Linked DNA regions of Roseibium sp. Sym1. Each later gene encodes a partner of the first gene's protein in a complex. Links are inferred from orthologs where the notes say so. Each region holds a gene or a part of one and is shown on either strand. Other genes may lie near its edges. The genes, in order: trxA and trxB.

The links.
Region 2: the proteins of trxA (region 1) and trxB are in contact, whole or in part, in a crystal structure (PDB 1F6M), measured with the Escherichia coli proteins. The link is inferred for Roseibium sp. Sym1 from one-to-one orthologs.

What each region holds. Positions count from the first base shown.
Region 1 is NZ_CP114786.1:971,399-980,358, reverse strand. The notes cover bases 4,079-7,041. They hold trxA (thioredoxin), read left to right. Parts: upstream 4,079-5,381; coding sequence 5,382-5,702; downstream 5,703-7,041. Other genes in these bases: O6760_RS04420 (trimeric intracellular cation channel family protein), read left to right, coding at 6,681-7,041; grpE (nucleotide exchange factor GrpE), read left to right, coding at 5,847-6,479; addA (double-strand break repair helicase AddA), read left to right, coding at 4,079-5,296. Also shown: double-strand break repair protein AddB, read left to right, coding at 1-1,790; more of addA, read left to right, coding at 1,787-4,078; more of O6760_RS04420, read left to right, coding at 7,042-7,289; O6760_RS04415 (VOC family protein), read left to right, coding at 7,382-7,765; O6760_RS04410 (OsmC family protein), read right to left, coding at 7,862-8,311; O6760_RS04405 (glycine cleavage T C-terminal barrel domain-containing protein), read right to left, coding at 8,353-8,960. UniProt on the Escherichia coli protein: Participates in various redox reactions through the reversible oxidation of its active center dithiol to a disulfide and catalyzes dithiol-disulfide exchange reactions.
Region 2 is NZ_CP114786.1:3,537,783-3,546,647, reverse strand. The notes cover bases 2,159-5,026. They hold trxB (thioredoxin-disulfide reductase), read left to right. Parts: upstream 2,159-3,042; coding sequence 3,043-4,011; downstream 4,012-5,026. Other genes in these bases: O6760_RS16055 (LysR family transcriptional regulator), read left to right, coding at 4,044-4,940; O6760_RS16065 (mitochondrial fission ELM1 family protein), read left to right, coding at 2,159-2,989. In the rest of the region: carB (carbamoyl-phosphate synthase large subunit), read left to right, coding at 1-113; transcription elongation factor GreA, read left to right, coding at 236-709; O6760_RS16075 (hypothetical protein), read left to right, coding at 801-1,286; O6760_RS16070 (Lrp/AsnC family transcriptional regulator), read right to left, coding at 1,312-1,779; more of O6760_RS16065, read left to right, coding at 1,991-2,158; protein-methionine-sulfoxide reductase catalytic subunit MsrP, read right to left, coding at 5,391-6,353; O6760_RS16045 (elongation factor G), read right to left, coding at 6,507-8,570.

The DNA.
Region 1 (8,960 bases):
TTCTTTCCTTGCTGAAACACCCGTTGACGCGGCTCGGGCTGCCGGTCAAGGACATCCGCTCCGCGGCCCGGGCGCTGGAGCGCGGTGTCATTCGCGGACCGCGTGCCCGGTCCGGAACCGGCGGGTTGAAACAGGCCGTGGCGGCCAGCCGCGAGAGCGCCGAAACGGCGCACACCCCGCGCTGGAAGAAGATCCACGAGGCCGACTGGGACGTGATTTCGGAGCTTGTCGAGCGCCTTGCGGCGGCGCTGTCGCCGCTGGAAGAGCTGGCCGCGGACAACGAGCCGGTCGACCTGTCGGAGCTGAGCCGCCGTCTTGTCGAGGTGGTTGAAGCGGTCACGGTCGATGAGACCGGATCCTCGGCGGAACTTTACGCGGCCGAGGCCGGGGAGGCGCTGGCGCAATTCCTGACCGGGCTTCTGGAGGCCGGGGAAAGCGGTCTGGAAATTCCGCCCGGCGAGTGGCCGTCCGTGCTGCCCGCCCTGATGGCCGGCCAGGCGGTACGCCGCCGGCTGCCGGGCGACACCAGGGTCCAGATCCTCGGACCGATGGAAGCGCGGCTCCAGAATTTCGACTTCATGATCCTGGGCGGTCTCAATGAAGGGGTCTGGCCGCAGCGCACGCGCAACGACCCCTGGCTGAACCGGCCGATGAAACGGGACATGGGCCTGGAGCCTCCGGAGCGCCGGCTTGGTGCGGCCGCCCACGATTTCGCACAGGGACTTGGCGCGAAGCGGGTGCTGCTGTCGCGCACGGCGCGCGCGGATGGCGCACCAACCGTTGCCTCGCGCTGGCTGCAGCGTCTGACAACACTGGCCGGACCCGAACTGACCGGGGAGCTGGAACGGCGCGGCGCGGTCTATACGCGGCTTGCGGCGCAGCTCGACCGCGCCGAGGGACCGGTCCGTCCCGCCGTGAGACCGGCCCCCCGCCCGCCGCTGGCCGCCCGCCCGCACTCTCTGTCGATCACCGAGATCGAGCGGCTGATCCGTGACCCTTATGCGATCTATGCCCGCCACGTGCTCGAGTTGCAGCCGGTGGATCCGATTGGCGGTGAACCCGGCGCCGCAGACAAGGGCAACCTCATCCATGAGGCGCTGGCCAGGTTCCTGATGACCTGGACAGGCCCTTTCGACGACAGCGCTGTCCAGGCGTTGATCGGGATCGGCGAAGAGCTGTTCGTGCCCCTGGACGCGTTTCCCGCGATCCGTGCCCTGTGGTGGCCCCGGTTCCAGAAGATCGCCGCCGGGTTCGTCGCCTATGAGGCGAGGCGGTCGAAAGCGGTTGCCGAGAGGTATCTCGAGATCGGTGGCGGCGTCGCGCTTGCCTTGCCCGGCTTCGACTTCCGCCTGCGCGGCCGGGCCGACCGAATCGACCTGCTGAACGACGGCGGCCTGTCGGTGATCGACTACAAGACCGGCCAGGTGCCGTCGCAGAAGCAGGTCGATGCGCTGCTGTCGCCCCAGCTGTCGCTGGAAGCGGCCATGGTCAAGCGCTTCGGTTTCAAGGACGTGCCCGCGGACATCGCCGTCACCGAACTCCTGTATCTGCAGCTCAAGGGCGGTGTCGAGCCGGTCATCGAGGTTGCACGCAACCCCAAGGAAACGGCGTTGGAAGACCTGATCGAGGATGCCTGGGCCCGGCTGGAGCAGCTGATCGCGCACTATGCCAGGGAGGAGACCGGCTACCTGTCCCGCGCCCGTGTCATGCGCGAGCGGCAGATGGACGGCGACTACGATCACCTGGCGCGGACCCAGGAATGGGCTCTCGGTTCGGAGGAAGGTGCATGAGCGGCTTCCAGATCCCGCAGCTGACCCGCGAGCGCCAGGACCTCGCCTCGCGTCCGCGGGCCTCCGCCTGGGTGAGCGCCAATGCCGGATCCGGCAAGACCTTCGTATTGTCGCGCCGGGTCGTGCGGCTCCTGCTCGACGGCACCGATCCGAGCCGCATTCTCGCCCTCACATTCACCAAGGCCGCCGCGGCGGAAATGGCGACCCGCGTCTTTCGCATTCTCGGCGACTGGGTGACCAGGGACGATGAGGCCCTGTCGAAAGAGCTTGAGGACATCGAGGGACTGAGGCCGGACGCGGCCCGTCTCGCCATGGCAAGGCGCCTGTTTGCCCGGGCGCTGGAAACGCCGGGCGGCCTGAAGATCCAGACCATCCACGGCTTCTGTGAAGCCCTGCTGCACCAGTTTCCGCTGGAGGCGAATGTCGCAGGCCATTTTGCGGTGCTGGACGACCGGGTGGCCGCGGAACTGATGGCAGAATCCCGCGCCACGGTTCTGCACGCCGCGGAAACGGATCCGGACAGTGCCTATGGCCGCGGGCTGGCCTCGGTGATCGAGCTGATGAGCGACGGCGGTGCCCAGAAGGCGCTGGACGAACTGATCCAGAGCCGGGACGCCTTCCGCCGCTGGACCAATGATGCCGACGGGCTGGAGGCTGCGCTCGATGAACTGGCCGGTCTGCTGGAGGTGGATCCGTCGCTCCGGCTTTCGGAATTCGATCGGCGTTTCAAGGACGACTGCCCGCTGGACATGGGCATCTGCCGCGCCTATGCGGAAGCGCTGAACCTGGGAACGAAGACGGATCAGGCGCGGGGCCAGGCGCTGGTGGATGCAGCTGCCCTGTCGGACCCCACCGCGTTCCGGGAAGCCTGGCTGGCGATTTTCCTGACCGCCAAGCTGGAGCCGCGCAAGGCGCTGGCCACCAAGAAACTTGCCGCCGATTTTCCGCAGATGGTCGAGGCGCTGGAAGCCGAGCAGGGGCGTCTGCTCACCCTTCTGGACGCGCGCCGCAAGGTCGTCACCTATGAAGGCACTGCGTCGCTGCTGCGCCTTGCCGACGCGGTCATCCGCCATTACGAGCGGGCCAAGACCGCCCGCGGTTATCTCGACTTCGAAGACCTGGTGGTCAAGACCGCGACACTCCTGCAGAAATCCGATGCCGCGCTGTGGGTGCAGTACAAGCTGGACCAGGGGCTCGACCACATCCTGGTGGACGAAGCCCAGGACACCAGCCCGCGCCAATGGGACGTGGTGACTGCTCTGGCCGCCGAATTCTTCACCGGCGAGGGTGCGCACCAGCGGGTGCGCACCCTGTTTGCGGTCGGTGACGAGAAACAGTCGATCTATTCATTCCAGGGTGCCGTTCCGGCCTATTTCGATGCCATGCGCCGGGAGTTCGAGCAGAAGGCGGGCGAGGCGAAGCGGGAATTCCATTCCGTCAACCTGCAGCTGTCCTTCCGTTCGACACCGGACGTGCTCGGCGCCGTCGACAAGGTGTTCGAGGATGCCAGTGCCCACACGGGCCTTTCCCAGGACGTGCGGGCGCCGGTGCACGAGGCGATCCGCCGGGACGCCGGCATCGTCGACCTGTGGCCGCTGGAGGCGGAAGCCGAAATCGAGGAGCCGGATGACTGGCGCGAGCCGATCGATCACGTCGGCACGGGCAGCCCGATGCTCAAGGTCGCGAAGCGGATTGCCTCCGAGATCGGGCAGTGGATGCGGGAGGGCACGGCGGACCCGGGTGATGTCATGATCCTGGTGCGCAAGCGCGGCCCCTTTGTCGAGGCGCTCAACCGGGAACTCAAGGAGCTGGACATTCCGGCCGCCGGCAGCGACCGGCTGGTGCTGACCGACCATGTTGCCGTCAAGGACCTGGCGGCGCTCGGCCGGTTCCTGCTGCTGCCCGAAGACGACCTGTCGCTCGCCTGCGTCCTGAAGAGCCCGCTCTTCGGCCTGAACGATGACGACCTCTTCGACATTGCGCGCGAGACACCGGACAAGATCCGGCCGGGCACGCTCTGGCAGATGCTGGTCAGGCGCTCCGAGACATCCGGCCTGTGGCGCGGTGTCAGATCGACACTGGAAGACTGGCGTTCCCGCGCCGACTTCGTGCCGCCTTATGAATTCTATGCCAGGCTGCTTGGTGCAGATGGCGGCCGCCGGGCCTTCCGGGCAAGGCTCGGGGTCGAGGTCGACGACGTGCTCGACGAATTTCTTGCGCTGACGATCGCCTATGAGCAGGCGGGCACGCCGGGCCTGGAAGGGTTCCTCGCCTGGATGGCGGCGGCGCCCACCGAGATCAAGCGCGAACTGACCAACACCAAGGGCATGGTCCGGATCATGACTGTGCACGGCTCGAAGGGGCTGGAAGCGCGGATCGTGATCCTGGTCGACCCGGGCGCGCCGCCGGTGAGTGCCATCCACGATCCGGCGTTTCTGCCGCGCCAGCGCCTTGACAACGATCTGCTGCCGCCCGCGCTGGTCTGGCTGCCGCCCAAGACCGACCGCTTGCCCTGGCATGACGACGCGGTCGACGGGCTGCGCACCACCCAGCAGGAGGAGTACAGGCGGCTGCTCTACGTGGCGCTGACGCGCGCCGAGGATCGCCTTGTGGTCTGCGGCTGGGAGCCGAAGCGCGGCGCCCATGAAGACTGCTGGTACTCGATGGTTTCCCGCGCGCTGAAACCGGAAGCGCGCGAACTCACCGGACCGGATGGCGAGGTCACCGCCTGGCGCTGGCACAAGGATCCCGAACATGCTGACAGCGGGGCGGCGGAAGGTGGTCATGCGGCGCCGGTCGTGCCGGACAGCGCCGGGCCGCTGCCGGCATGGCTGACGGAACCCGTGCGTTCGCTGCCGAAGAAAAAGCGATTGCAGCCATCAAGGGCCTTCGAGGCCATGGAGGAAAAAGACGGGATCGAACCTGTTCCGGCCGTGTCGCGCCTGCAGGCCGGCAGGGACGCGGCTTCCTGGCCGCTCGAACGCGGACGGCTGGTCCACCGCCTGCTTGAGCTCCTGCCGGACCGGCCTGCAGCGGACAGGAGGACTGCTTCCGAAGCCTTTCTTGTCCAGGCGCTGAAGCCTGAATTTCAAGACCGCCGTTCGCGGCTTCTGGACGAGGTAACCGCGATTCTGGAAAGGCCCGACTTCGCCGCCCTGTTTTCCGCAAGGGCCCGTGCCGAAGTGCCGCTGGTCGGGACGATTCGGGCAAATGACGGCACCGAGGTGGAGATTTCCGGTCAGGTCGACCGTCTTCTTGTGGAGGATGACCGGGTTGTGATCGTGGACTACAAGACCAATCTTCAACCGCCGGCCGAGGTCGAGGGCGTGCCGCTGGAATACCGCGCGCAGCTTTGTGTCTACAGGGAAATGCTGAAGCGGATTTACCCGGGCAGGGAGATTTGCGCGGCCCTTCTGTGGACCGCGGGACCTTCGCTGATGGAAATCCCGGCGGAACTGCTCGACGAGACCTTCGCAGGGTTGCGGCCTGACGGCACAGCCGCTTGACGGGGCGCCTCTCGCTTCCTACGTTCGTGCCAACTGACGCGCTTGCATCGGGTAGGCGCGCACACAAAAACTACGAGATCCTGTTATGGCAACCACGCAAGTCACCGACGCTTCCTTTGAAGCGGAAGTCCTGAAATCCGACAGCCCGGTCGTCGTCGACTTCTGGGCCGAATGGTGCGGTCCCTGTAAGATGATTGCGCCGGCGCTTGAAGAAATCTCCGAGGAGATGGGCAGCCAGGTGAAAATCACCAAGCTCAACATCGACGAGAATCAGGACATGGCCATGAAATACGGCGTCCGGTCGATCCCGATGCTGATCCTGTTCAAGGACGGCGAGCCGATGGCCACCCAGATCGGTGCCGCACCGAAAGGCAAGCTGTCCGACTGGATCAAGAGCGCCCTCTGATCGCATGTCTGCCTGCGGCCGACCGGTGGCAGACCATATGAGCGCGTCCGGCGGATAAGCGAAAGCCTGTCCGCCGATCCGCTTTGAAAAGGCCTGCAATTGGTATAAAGCAGCCGCAAAGAGATTGAGCCAAACGGAACATTCATGAGTGACGACAACAAAACCCCGGAAGAACAGCCGGCGGATGTGACGCCGGAAACCGAAGCGGCTGACGGCCAGGGCGATGCTGGCGAAGCTGCCGTCGATCCGGTTGAGGCGCTGCAGGCCGAGAATGCCGATCTGAAGGATCGCGCCCTGCGCACCATGGCGGAGATGGAAAACCTACGCCGCCGCACCGAGAAGGAAATCAAGGACGCCCGCCAGTACGCGGTGTCCAGCTTTGCGCGCGACATGCTGACGGTGTCGGACAACCTGCGCCGGGCACTGGAAGCCCTGCCGGAAGACGACCGCAAGAACGCCGACGCCGGTGTTGCCTCCCTGATCGAGGGCGTTGAGATGATCGAGCGCGATCTCCTCAACCAGCTGGAAAAGAACGGCGTCAAGAAACTGGACCCTGAGGGCCATAAGTTCGACCCGAATTTCCACCAGGCCATGTTCGAGGTTCCCAACACCGAGGTGCCGAACAACACGGTGGTCCAGGTGGTGCAGGCCGGTTACGTGATCGGCGAGCGCGTGCTGCGTCCGGCCATGGTCGGCGTTTCCAAGGGCGGCCCGAAGGACGTCGCCCAGGCGGCTCCGGCAGGCGACGCCGGCCAGACGGTCGACAAAAGCGCCTGACGGCTGACCAGCCACATATTTTGAAAAAGCCACTCTCGTCAGATGCGGGGGTGGCCTTTTTATTTGTACTGACCCGACAACCGTTGGACGCCAAAGCCATCTCGATTTGTCGTCCCGGTCTTGACGCTGACGCGTCAAACCGGGATGACAATCGGTGAGGCAGGTTATTCCGGCTAAAGGGCGGAAAAAAACGGGGGCACCATGCTGCTGCAGATGCTGGACTATCTTGGCGTGGCCATCTTTGCAGTAACCGGCGGCATCGTGGCCTCGCGCAAGCAGCTGGATATCATCGCCTTTCTGTTTTTTGCCACCCTGACAGGCATTGGCGGCGGAACGCTCCGGGATCTGCTGCTCGGCGTGCCGGTGTTCTGGGTCGCCAACGAGGCCTACCTTCAGGTCTGTCTGGTCGTCAGCGTCCTGGTCTGGTTCTTTGCCGACTGGATCGAGACCTTGAGCAAACCGCTCCGCTGGGCTGATGCAATCGGCATTGCCGCCTATTCGGTCATGGGCGCGGCCAAGGCCTTGACGGTCGGCGACACCATCCTGGTTGCGGTCCTGATGGGCGTATCGACGGCGACTTTCGGCGGAGTCCTTAGGGATACGATCGCCGGTGAACCGACCTCCATTGTCAAATCCGAGATCTATGTCAGCGCGGCCTTTGCCGGCGCGGGCAGCTACGTGCTGCTGGTACAGCTTGGGCTGCCGCAGATCCTGTGCATGGTCGCGGCCGGTGGCGTGGCGCTGGTGCTGCGCGGCGGGGCGATCCAGCGCGGCTGGACGCTGCCGGGCTATCGGGGCCGCAAATCCTGAACCGGACTGAACCCTTGATATTTGTCACAGGTCTGTCCCGCGGGCGGCGCTAAGATACTGTTGCTCGAAAAAAAATCGGCAGGGAGATGGAAATGGCCGAACACGGGATTTTCTACTGGAACGAATTGATGACCCGGGACACGCAGAAGGCGCGTGACTTCTACGGCAAGACGCTTGGCTGGTCCTTTACCGAAATGCCGATGGAAGAGGGCACCTATGTGGTGGCCAATCTGGGCGACAAGCCGGTGGGAGGCCTCTTCCCCATGGCCGGCCCGCAATTCGAAGGCGTTCCCGAGCACTGGATATCCTATATCGCCGTCGACAATGTCGACGAGCGCCTTGATCTGGCCAAGGCCCATGGCGGCGAGGTGATCCGCCCGCCCTTTGACGTGCCGGGCATCGGCCGGATTGCGATCCTGAAGGATGTCGGCGGCGCCGTTCAGGGGTGGATGACCCCGGCCGCGGAAGCGGGCTGAGCCGGAAACGCTCGCTGCTTTTGGCAAGCAAAAAGCCGGTTCGAGAGAACCGGCTTTTATCATTTTATTCGTTGTTGAGCCTTCCGGGCCCAACGGTCAAAGAACGTTGATCTCGACACTGTCGGCAAGCGTGTTGGCGATGAAGCAGTAGCGATGCGCGCGCTCCTGCATCTGGTCCAGCTTCTCGGTGTCGACTGCAAAGCCGGTGTCGAAGTGCACAACGGGATTCAGGTCGATCCGCGTCACGGACATCTGCCCCTTTTCGTTCTTGCCGAGATGGGCAACCGCGCGGTCGTGATAGCTCGCGACCGGCCAGCCCGCCTTTGCCGACAGGGCCAGAAACGTCATCATGTGGCAACTGGACAGGGCTGCTGCGAGCGCCTGTTCGGGATTGGTGTGCTCGGGATCGCCGCCCCAATCGGGGGCGGCGTCCACCTGGACTTCATGACCGGCATTGTACTGCACCAGATGTGCATTGGAGTATTCGCCGGCCTTTAGATTGGCCTCGGTGCGCTGCCAATGCAGCGCGATCGAAAGATCTGACACGTTCTCAGCCTCCTTGCTGGGTCCTGCCCGGTTTCACAAGTTCAGGCGGCTGCGAGCTTTTTTCTGGGGTCGAAGAATGGCCGCTCTGCCACAGTGGCACCTGTCACGCCGAAAGGCATTTCAACCTCGAGCGGTGTGCCGATATCGGCGCAGTCGACCGACACCATGGCCAGAGCGATGTTTTTCTCCAGGCGCGGCGAGTAGACGGCCGAGGTCACCTTGCCGACACATTGCCCGTCCCGATGAATGACCCAGAAGGCGGTGTTCGGACCTGGCAGTGGTGCGCCGTCCATAATCAGGCCGACCTGCCTGCGGGTCACGCCGTTGTCCCGGATGCGCTGCAGCGCGAATTTGCCGATGAACTCCGCATCAGTGTCCAGATTGACGAGCCGGTCCAATCCCAGTTCGAATGGGTTGGTGTTGATATCGGCGTCCGCGTGATAGGAAAGCATGCCGCCTTCAATGCGGCGAATGGTCGAGGTATGTCCCGGCTTCAGGCCGAGCGGGCCGCCGACCGCCATGATCCGTTCCCAGAGAATGTCGCCATAGGCGCTGTCGCGCAGGTAGATTTCATAGCCGAGTTCGCTGGACCAGCCCGTGCGCGACACGATCAGCGGGATGCCGTCCAGGTCCAGCTCGCGCAGCCAGT
Region 2 (8,865 bases), 2.6 Mb from region 1 along the record:
ACAAGGTGCCGTACTACACCACCCTGGCAGGATCGGTTGCTGCGGCGAAAGGCATTGCCGCCCACAAAGCGGGGAGCCTTGAAGTAAGACCTTTACAATCCTACTTCGGCTAAGGCTAATATACTCATTGACCGGCCGGGAAAGCGCGCCTTTCCCGGCTTGGTTTGTTTTTGTTAAAGCGCGGTCCTTGAAGAAGAGCAAGATAAGGACCCAATAAGTTGAAGGTCTGAGACCCATGGAAAAAGTTCCGATGACCTCCGCCGGTTACAAAATGCTTCAGGATGAACTGAAGGAACGTACCGCGGCTGAGCGTCCGCGCATCGTCGATGCCATTGCAGAAGCACGCGCGCATGGCGACCTGTCGGAAAACGCCGAATACCATGCGGCCAAGGAAGCACAGAGCCTGAACGAGGGCCGGATTGCTGAACTGGAAGACAAGCTGTCGCGAGCGGAAGTGATCGACGTGACCAAGCTCGACGGCGACACCGTCAAATTCGGCGCGACCGTGTCCCTGATTGACGAGGATACGGAAGAAGAAAAGAAATACATGATCGTTGGGGACGTTGAATCCGACGTGAAACACAACAAGGTCTCGATTTCGTCTCCCATCGCCCGCGCCCTGATCGGCAAGTCGGTCGGCGACAGCGTCGAAGTGGCGGCACCCGGCGGCGCGCGCTCCTACGAGATCGTCGAAGTCCAGTTCATCTGATCGGCCAAACGGCCCAAAAGACATCGCTTAAGCCTTTGACCCGAGCCTGCTGACCGCTAAGGTGGCAACCGGTTCGAGTTGGAGGTTGGCGATGGTATTCCATACAATCGCGATTTGGTTGCTCATTCTGTCGGTCCCCCTTTGGGCTTACCGCTGGGTGCTTTTCTCAAAGCTGAACGGCCAGGAACGCACTGTTTTCAAGAGAATTGTCCGCAAAAGGCACGAAAGCGCGTTCAAGTTCGGTGCGCGCATCTTCGGCTTCCTCCTGGCGCTGGTGGTGGGCGTGCTGGTCCTTGTCTACGGGCTGGGCTTCTTGAAGCAGGGGGCGGTAAATGTTGTCCCATACAAGGACGTCATCAAGAACCGCCTGTACTCCGGCGTCGAACCGATTGACCAGACCCTGAACACCATCCACTACGAACAGCCGCTGCCCGTCGCCATCGTCATCACGTGCTTTATACTGAGCGTGGTCTTTACCCTCGTATCCGCAGCCATCAGGGACATCTCCCTTCTCCGGCGATTGCGCCGGAAACTGGAACGTGTCGGCAAGGAAACGGGGGACAGGAAGCCGGCCTAGCAGCCGCGCTCCGGAGCCGTCCGGTTCAGTCGATCGGCACCACCGGCTCGTCCTTGGTCCGTCGGATCGTCAGGGCCGTGCGCACACTGTCGACGTTTGGCGCAGCGGTCAGTTCCCGGATGATGAAGTTCTGGAAAGTCTGCAGGTCCGGCGAAACGCATTTCAGGAGAAAGTCGACTTCGCCGGACAGCATGTAGCTCTCGCGAACAAGCGGCCATTTCTCCACCGTCTGCTCAAAGGCGATCAGGTCGGCCTCCGTCTGGCTGTGCAACCCCACCATCGCAAAGGCGGTGACATCGTAGCCAAGCTGCTTTTCGTCGAGCAGCGTGCGATATCCCAGAATGAGCCCGGCCTCTTCAAGAGCACGGACGCGGCGGAGACAGGGTGGAGCGGAAATACCGACCCGGCGGGCCAGCTCCACATTGGTCATGCGACCATCTGCCTGCAATTCTTTCAGAATCTGCCAATCGATGGCATCGAGCCGCGCTTTCAAACCTGTCTCCTTTAAGCTGCGCCTTGGGCCTTCAGGTTCGGACCAAGATGTGGATGGTTCATCCGGACCGCATCGGCACCTTGCGGGATCAGAGAAACCCACGCTAACGTGTGTTGCCGGTGCCGAGTTATGATTTTTTGCGCGTTTGTGCAAGACTATAACAAAATTGCGCACGATTTCGAAAGATTACGATAGGGGAAGTTCTCCGGACATGCCGAAGCCACGGGAGACCGCCCCGTCAACCGTCTGGGTCCTGACCGATGGCAAGGCCGGCGATCTGGCGCAATGTATCGGTGTTGCGGAAGCCCTTGCCAGCCCATTCGAGACCCGGCAAGTCGCCCCCCGTCCACCCTTTTCCTGGTGGCTGCCGTTCGGACCGACCGATCCGCGTGAATGGGAAAGCCGGCCGGGCAGCCCGATCGCCCCGCCCTATCCGGACATCGCCATTGCCTCCGGCCGGCGGGCCGCAGGCTACCTGCGCCGGATCAAGCGCCTATCAAACGGCCGGACATTCACCGTGTTCCTCAAGGATCCGAGGACCGGCCCGGATGCCGCCGATCTCATCTGGGTGCCGGAACATGACAAGCTGCGCGGCCGCAATGTCCTGGTGACGCCGAGCTCTCCCCACAGGTTTTCCGCCGCAAAGCTCAAAGGTCTGCGTGCAGAAAGAGTGCCGGAGATCGATCGCCTGAAAACACCGCGCGTGGCCGTGCTCGTCGGCGGCGACAGCCGTCATCACAGGTTTACCGAAGACGACCAGCACCGGCTCCTGAACGGGCTGCGCACCCTGGGACAGGATGAGGGGGCGTCCCTGATGATCACGTCGTCACGCCGGACACCCGCTGCCCTTGCCTACGGGCTTTCGAGCCTGGCCAAGTCGGGCGGCCATCTCTACTGGAGCGGCAGGGACCCCAACCCGCTCGGGCATTACCTGGCAAAGGCGGACGCGATCATTGCCACGGCCGATTCCACCAACATGATCGGCGAGGCCACGGCGACCGGGAAACCCGTTCATGTGTTCCATCCAAGCGGCGGTCACGACAAGATCACCCGGTTTTTGGGGACTTTGGAACGGATCGGCGCAGTTCACCCCTTCCCAGGCCCGCTGAAAACCACTACCTACGAGCCGATAGATGCCACGCCCGTGATCGCGGACCGTATCCTTGCGGATTACGCGGCCTTGCGGCGGCAACAAGGACAGGAGCCCTAGCAACGGGCCACCGGTCGCAGGAACCGGACGAAAACACAGGAAAAGGTGCGCCCATGAGCACGGAACACAGCAAACTTCTGATCATCGGCTCCGGCCCCGCCGGCTACACCGCGGCGATCTATGCCGCCCGTGCAATGATCGAACCGACGCTGGTTGCCGGCATTCAGCCGGGTGGTCAGCTGACCATCACCACCGATGTCGAGAACTATCCCGGTTTCGCAGACCCCGTCATGGGCCCCTGGCTGATGGAGCAGATGCAGAAACAGGCGGAAAACGTCGGCACCAGGATCGTCTATGACACGATCACCAAGGCGGATCTGTCCCAGCGCCCGTTCCGTCTCGAAGCCGACAGCGGCACCGTGTTCACCGCCGATACGCTGGTGATCGCCACCGGCGCGCAGGCCCGCTGGCTTGGCCTGCCTTCCGAACAGGACCTCATGGGGGCCGGTGTCTCGGCCTGCGCAACCTGCGACGGCTTTTTCTACCGCAACAAGGAAGTGGTCGTGGTCGGCGGCGGCAACACGGCGGTTGAAGAGGCGCTCTACCTTGCCAATCTCGCTTCCAAGGTGACCCTGGTGCACAGGCGCGACAGCCTGCGTTCGGAAAAGATCCTGCAGGACCGGCTGTTCCAGAATCCGAAGATCGAGGTTGTCTGGGACAGCCAGGTCGACGAGATCCTGGGCGGCGGCATGCCCAAGGCGGTCACCGGCGTGCGCCTGAAAAACACCAAGACCGGGGAGCTGTCGGAACTTTCCACAGATGGTGTCTTCATCGCCATCGGCCATGCGCCGTCGGTGGAACTGTTCAAGGATCAGCTCACGCTGAAGCCGAACGGATACCTGGAAACCGCGCCGGATTCGACCAAGACCTCGATCCCGGGTGTGTTCGCGGCAGGCGACGTGACCGACGACATTTACCGCCAGGCGGTTACGGCTGCGGGCATGGGCTGCATGGCGGCGCTTGAAGCTGAGAAGTTTCTGGCCGAACATGAAGCCGCCACGACCAAACAGGCAGCCGAATAAGGCTGCCTGCAACGTCCTGCGGAGGGGCTCGCATGGATTGGGACAAATTGCGCATCTTTCATGCGGCTGCGCAGGCCGGCAGCTTTACGCATGCCGGCGACACGCTGCACATGAGCCAGTCCGCGGTCAGCCGGCAGGTCAGCGCTCTCGAGCATGACCTCGGCGTGCCCCTGTTTCACCGCCACGCGCGCGGTCTGCTCCTGACCGAACAGGGCGAACTGCTCTACCGCACCGCCAGCGACGTGCTGATGAAGCTCGAGGCCGTGCAGTCGAGCCTGACCGACAGCAAGGAAAAGCCGTCCGGAGCCTTGCGCGTCACGACCACCGTCGGGCTTGGCTCCACATGGCTGACCTCCCGTATCAAGGCCTTCATTGATCTCTATCCCGATGTCGACCTGCATCTGATCTTCGACGATGACGAACTCGATCTGGGCATGCGCGAAGCCGATGTCGCCATCCGTCTGCGCCAGCCGACCCAGCCGGACCTGATCCAGCGCAAGCTCTTCACCGTGCATTTTCATGTCTACGCCGCGCCTGAATATCTTCAGCGCTTCGGCGCGCCGGTCTCCATCGAGGATCTCGACAATCACCGCATCGTCGCCTTTGGAGAACAGGCGCCCGCGTATCTGCGTTCCATGAACTGGCTGGAAACCGCAGGCCGGGTCGCCACAAGCCCGCGCCGGTCGGTGCTGAAAGCCAACAACCTCGTCGCGATCAAGCGGGCGGTGCAGAGCGGTGTCGGCATTGCCATGCTGCCGGACTATATCATCGACAAGTCGACCAACCTGGTGCCGGTCATGACGGACCAGGAAGACAAGGTGCCCTCTTTCGACACCTATTTTGTCTATCCCTCGGAACTGAAGAACACCGCCCGTGTCACCGCTTTCCGGGAATTCCTGCTGACCAACGCGGAAAACTGGGTGTATTGAGACAGGCACCGGCAACCGCGCCTTGCCCAAAATTTACCCAGAAAAAAAAGCGCCCACAAAGCAGGCAGGCCCGTTCCCTGCAGGAAATCAAAACTTTTTTTCGCCGTCTTAGAAGAATTTTGCACGGAAACGCCAATAACTTCACATGATCAAGGTATTGGAAAAAAACATGTTTCCCGGAACCTTCTGACCGGAAAGTCAAGCAATGCACAAAATGCATAGCAGGTGTGCGGCACTGCCTCTTGTTTAATCGGCTTGTGCACCGCATATAAGCATCACTGTTGGTCACACGGACATCACGTCCTCCTCCCAGTGATGTTCAGACCAGCTGTTCCCCTCTGGAAGGTGATTCCACTGTTTTCAGTGAATCAAAATAAACTGCCGGGTCCTTAAAGACCCGGCTCTTTTTTTGCCCAGTTCATATTGCGGCGCAATAATCGCCGCCAGGCGCTACATGAACAGCTGCTCGCCCTTCATGTCCTTGTAGAGATGCGCCACCTGCTCCTCGTATCCATTGTAGAGCAACGTCTCGCGGCTCTCGTTGGTTCCAAGAATTCTCTCGGAGGATTGCGGCCAGCGCGGATGCGGCACGGCCGGGTTCACATTGGCCCAGAAGCCATATTCCTTCGCCTGGATTTCTTCCCAGAAGCTGACCGGACGCTGATCGGTGAAGGTGATCTTCACGATCGACTTGATGCATTTGAAACCGTATTTCCACGGCGTCACCAGGCGCACGGGTGCCCCGAACTGTTTGGCGAGCGGTTTTCCGTAAACACCGGTTGCCAGGAAGGCCAGCTCGTTGGTCGCCTCTTCGATCGTCAGCCCCTCCACATAGGGCCAGGGATACCAGGACTGCTTCTGGCCGCTGGCGACCGAGGGGTCGTGGAAGGTTTCGAAGCGCAGGTATTTTGCTCCGTTCTGGGGACCCGCCAGCTTGACGAGGTCCGCGAGCGCGAACCCGGACCACGGCACGGACATCGACCAGGCCTCGACGCAGCGGTGCCGGTAGAGCCGCTCTTCCAGCGGCATCTTCACCAGCAGGTCGTCGATATCGATCGTCTGCGGATTGTCGATCATGCCGTCGAGCGTTACCGTCCAGGGGCGGATCTTGAGATCCTGGGCCGCCGGCCAGATCTGCTTGTGAGAGCCGAATTCATAGAAATTGTTGTATTTGGAGGCAACATCCTCGGCGGTCAGGGGCCGGTCGAGCTGATAGGCTTCATTGCGCTTGACCGGATAAAGCCCCGCGCTCGGGTCTTCCTCGGCAAAGGCAGGGCGCAGCCCGAGGCCGCTTCCGACAAGCGCGCCGCCCCCGGCAAGACCTGCCAGGATCTGCCGACGGTTCAGGAACACGGCTTCCGGTGTTGCCTCTCGTTCGGGAAGGTCCCAGCTGCGTCTTTTCAAGATGTTCATGCTCTCACTCCGTTTGTCCCGAAGGAAACCGGAATCGGCCTTCAATGGCAAATAACGCCCTGGTGACCGGCAGCAACGAAATGGTGAAGTCCCTCGCCCCCGACGACGGGAGGGGCATTTTGCCCCTCCCGTTTCCTGCCGGCAGCCTTTCACTCAAGCCGCCTGCTTGCCGGACCTCTGCAGGGCCTGGTCGGCCGCCTTGCCGGAGAGTTCGGCCATGTGGTCGAACTCCGAGGTGTAGCTCGCGACCCCGGCCGTGGCCGAGCGCAGCTCGACGATCAGGTCGCCGATCTCCGCTTCCGGCATCAAGGCCTGCACCTCGTCCCAGCCGGGCCAGTCGGGCCGGGCATCGAACCCGAGGAGTTGTCCGCGCCGCGCGGACACGATGGCGTTGACCTTGGCCGTGGCATCGCTCGGGCAGGCGACCACCACCTTGTGGATCGGCTCCAGCAGGACCGGCTTGCAGTCCGGCAAGCCTTCGCGGATGGCCAGGATCCCGGCCATCTTGAAAGCCTGGTCGGAACTGTCGACCGAGTGATACGAGCCATCCGTCAGGCAGACGGACACATCGACCACCGGAAAGCCGAGGGGCCCCTGGCCCAGGGCGTCCAGAACGCCGTCACGGACCGAGGGGATATACTGCTTGGGCACCACGCCACCGGTGATGGTGTCGGTAAACTGGACCCCCTCCCCGCGCGGCAAAGGCCCGATCTCCAGCACGACGTCCCCGAACTGGCCGTGCCCTCCGGATTGCTTCTTGTGGCGGCCCCGCACCTTGGTACCCGACCGGATGGTCTCAGCGTAGGGCACATGCGGCTTGTGCGCCGCTATGTCGAGACCATACTTGCCGGCAAGCCGTTCCTGAGCGACCCGCAGATGCATCTCGCCCTGCCCCGCCAGAAGGGTTTCCGCGGTGGTCTGGTTCTGGCTGACGATCAGCGAGGGGTCTTCTTCGGCAAGCTTCGTCAGCGCCGAGGACAGACGCACCTCGTCCTTTCTCTGTGTTGCCGCGATGGCTGTCGCCAGCACCGGACTGCGCGGTCCGTTCTCCTGCGTACCGGCGGCCCCGCCGGCCTCAAGATAGAGAAGATCACCCGTCCTGACGTCATCGAGCCGGCCGAGACCCACCAGGTCGCCCTTGCCGGCGGTCGCGATCTTGCTCGCGTGCTGTCCGAAAATCGAAAACAGCCCGGATACCTTGATTTCCTGGTCCCCGTTCAGGAACAGGCTGTCGCCGTCGGAGACAGTGCCCTCCAGGATCCGGGCGATGGACAGCTTGCCGCCATGCTGGGTATGCAGCGTCTTGATCACCTGGAGCGCAGTCCGGTTCCCGCCATCGAGAATGCGGCGCGACAAAAGGTCAACTCCGGGAACCTCGTGGCGCAGGGCCTTCAGGAGGCGGCTGACACCATTGCCATGCTCGGCGGATCCGAAAAACACCGGACAGATCAACCCGTCGCGCATTTCGTTCACCAGGTCCGAAAACACCTGATCCCGGTCGGGTGCAATATCCTCAAGAAGAGCTTCCATCAGATCGTCGTCATGATCGGCCAGATGCTCGAGCATGGTGAAGCGGGCCTCATGCTCGCGGGTCCGGTCCGCGTCGGACATGTCGATCTGCGTGCTCTCTTCCTTCTCGTGATAGACATGTGCCCGTTCGAGGGCCAGGTCGATGAAGCCGGTCGCCTGGCCGTCTTCCCAGATCGGAATCTGTCGAAGCACCAGCGGCACGGCGGAAGCCGGTTGCAACACGCCAAGCACATCGCGCACGCGCCGCGTGCTCTTGTCGATCTTGTTCAAAAACAAAACCCGCGGGATGGCGCGGGCTTCTAGGGCTTTCAGGATCAGCTGCAAGGCGGGAACCTTGCGCTCGTCGTCCTCCGCGACAACCACCGCCAGATCCACGCCGCTCAGCGCTCCGTCCATTTCGCTCAGGAATTCAACCGATCCCGGACAGTCGACAAAGACGAACCGGTCCCCCAGAAAATCCGCATCCGCAACATTCACCTCCACGCTCATGCCATGCGCACGCGCTTCCGGGGACCCGTCACCCACCGTGTTGCCGTCGGAGACGGATCCCTGCCTGGCGACCTTGTCCGTGCGTGCGAGCAACGCTTCCAGCAAGCTGGTCTTGCCGCTGCCGAACGGTCCCACAAGGGCGATGCAGCGCGGCGCGCCGCCGGCAGAACTTCCCTTTCCATTTGTCGTGATTGCCATACTGAGCCTCCCGTTTGCTCGAGGATAACCTCGTGACAACGCGGCTCGGCCGGCGAAAAGAACGGGTGACCGAAGGACTTGCCCAGCGGCTCAGCCCGCTCCAAAGACGCGGGCCCGCCGCGTCTCGCCCGGATGGGATCGAAGGCCTGTGATCCGGCACCTCGGTGCCTTGAAACCGCATAGACGGCCTTGCGACCAGGGGCGGTCATTCATGGTCGCGCCGATGCCTGTCCGAACGCAAGGGAAACTTACGCGGCAGCGCAGCAATTCGGGAAAGTGCATGAAGGTTCCCGCG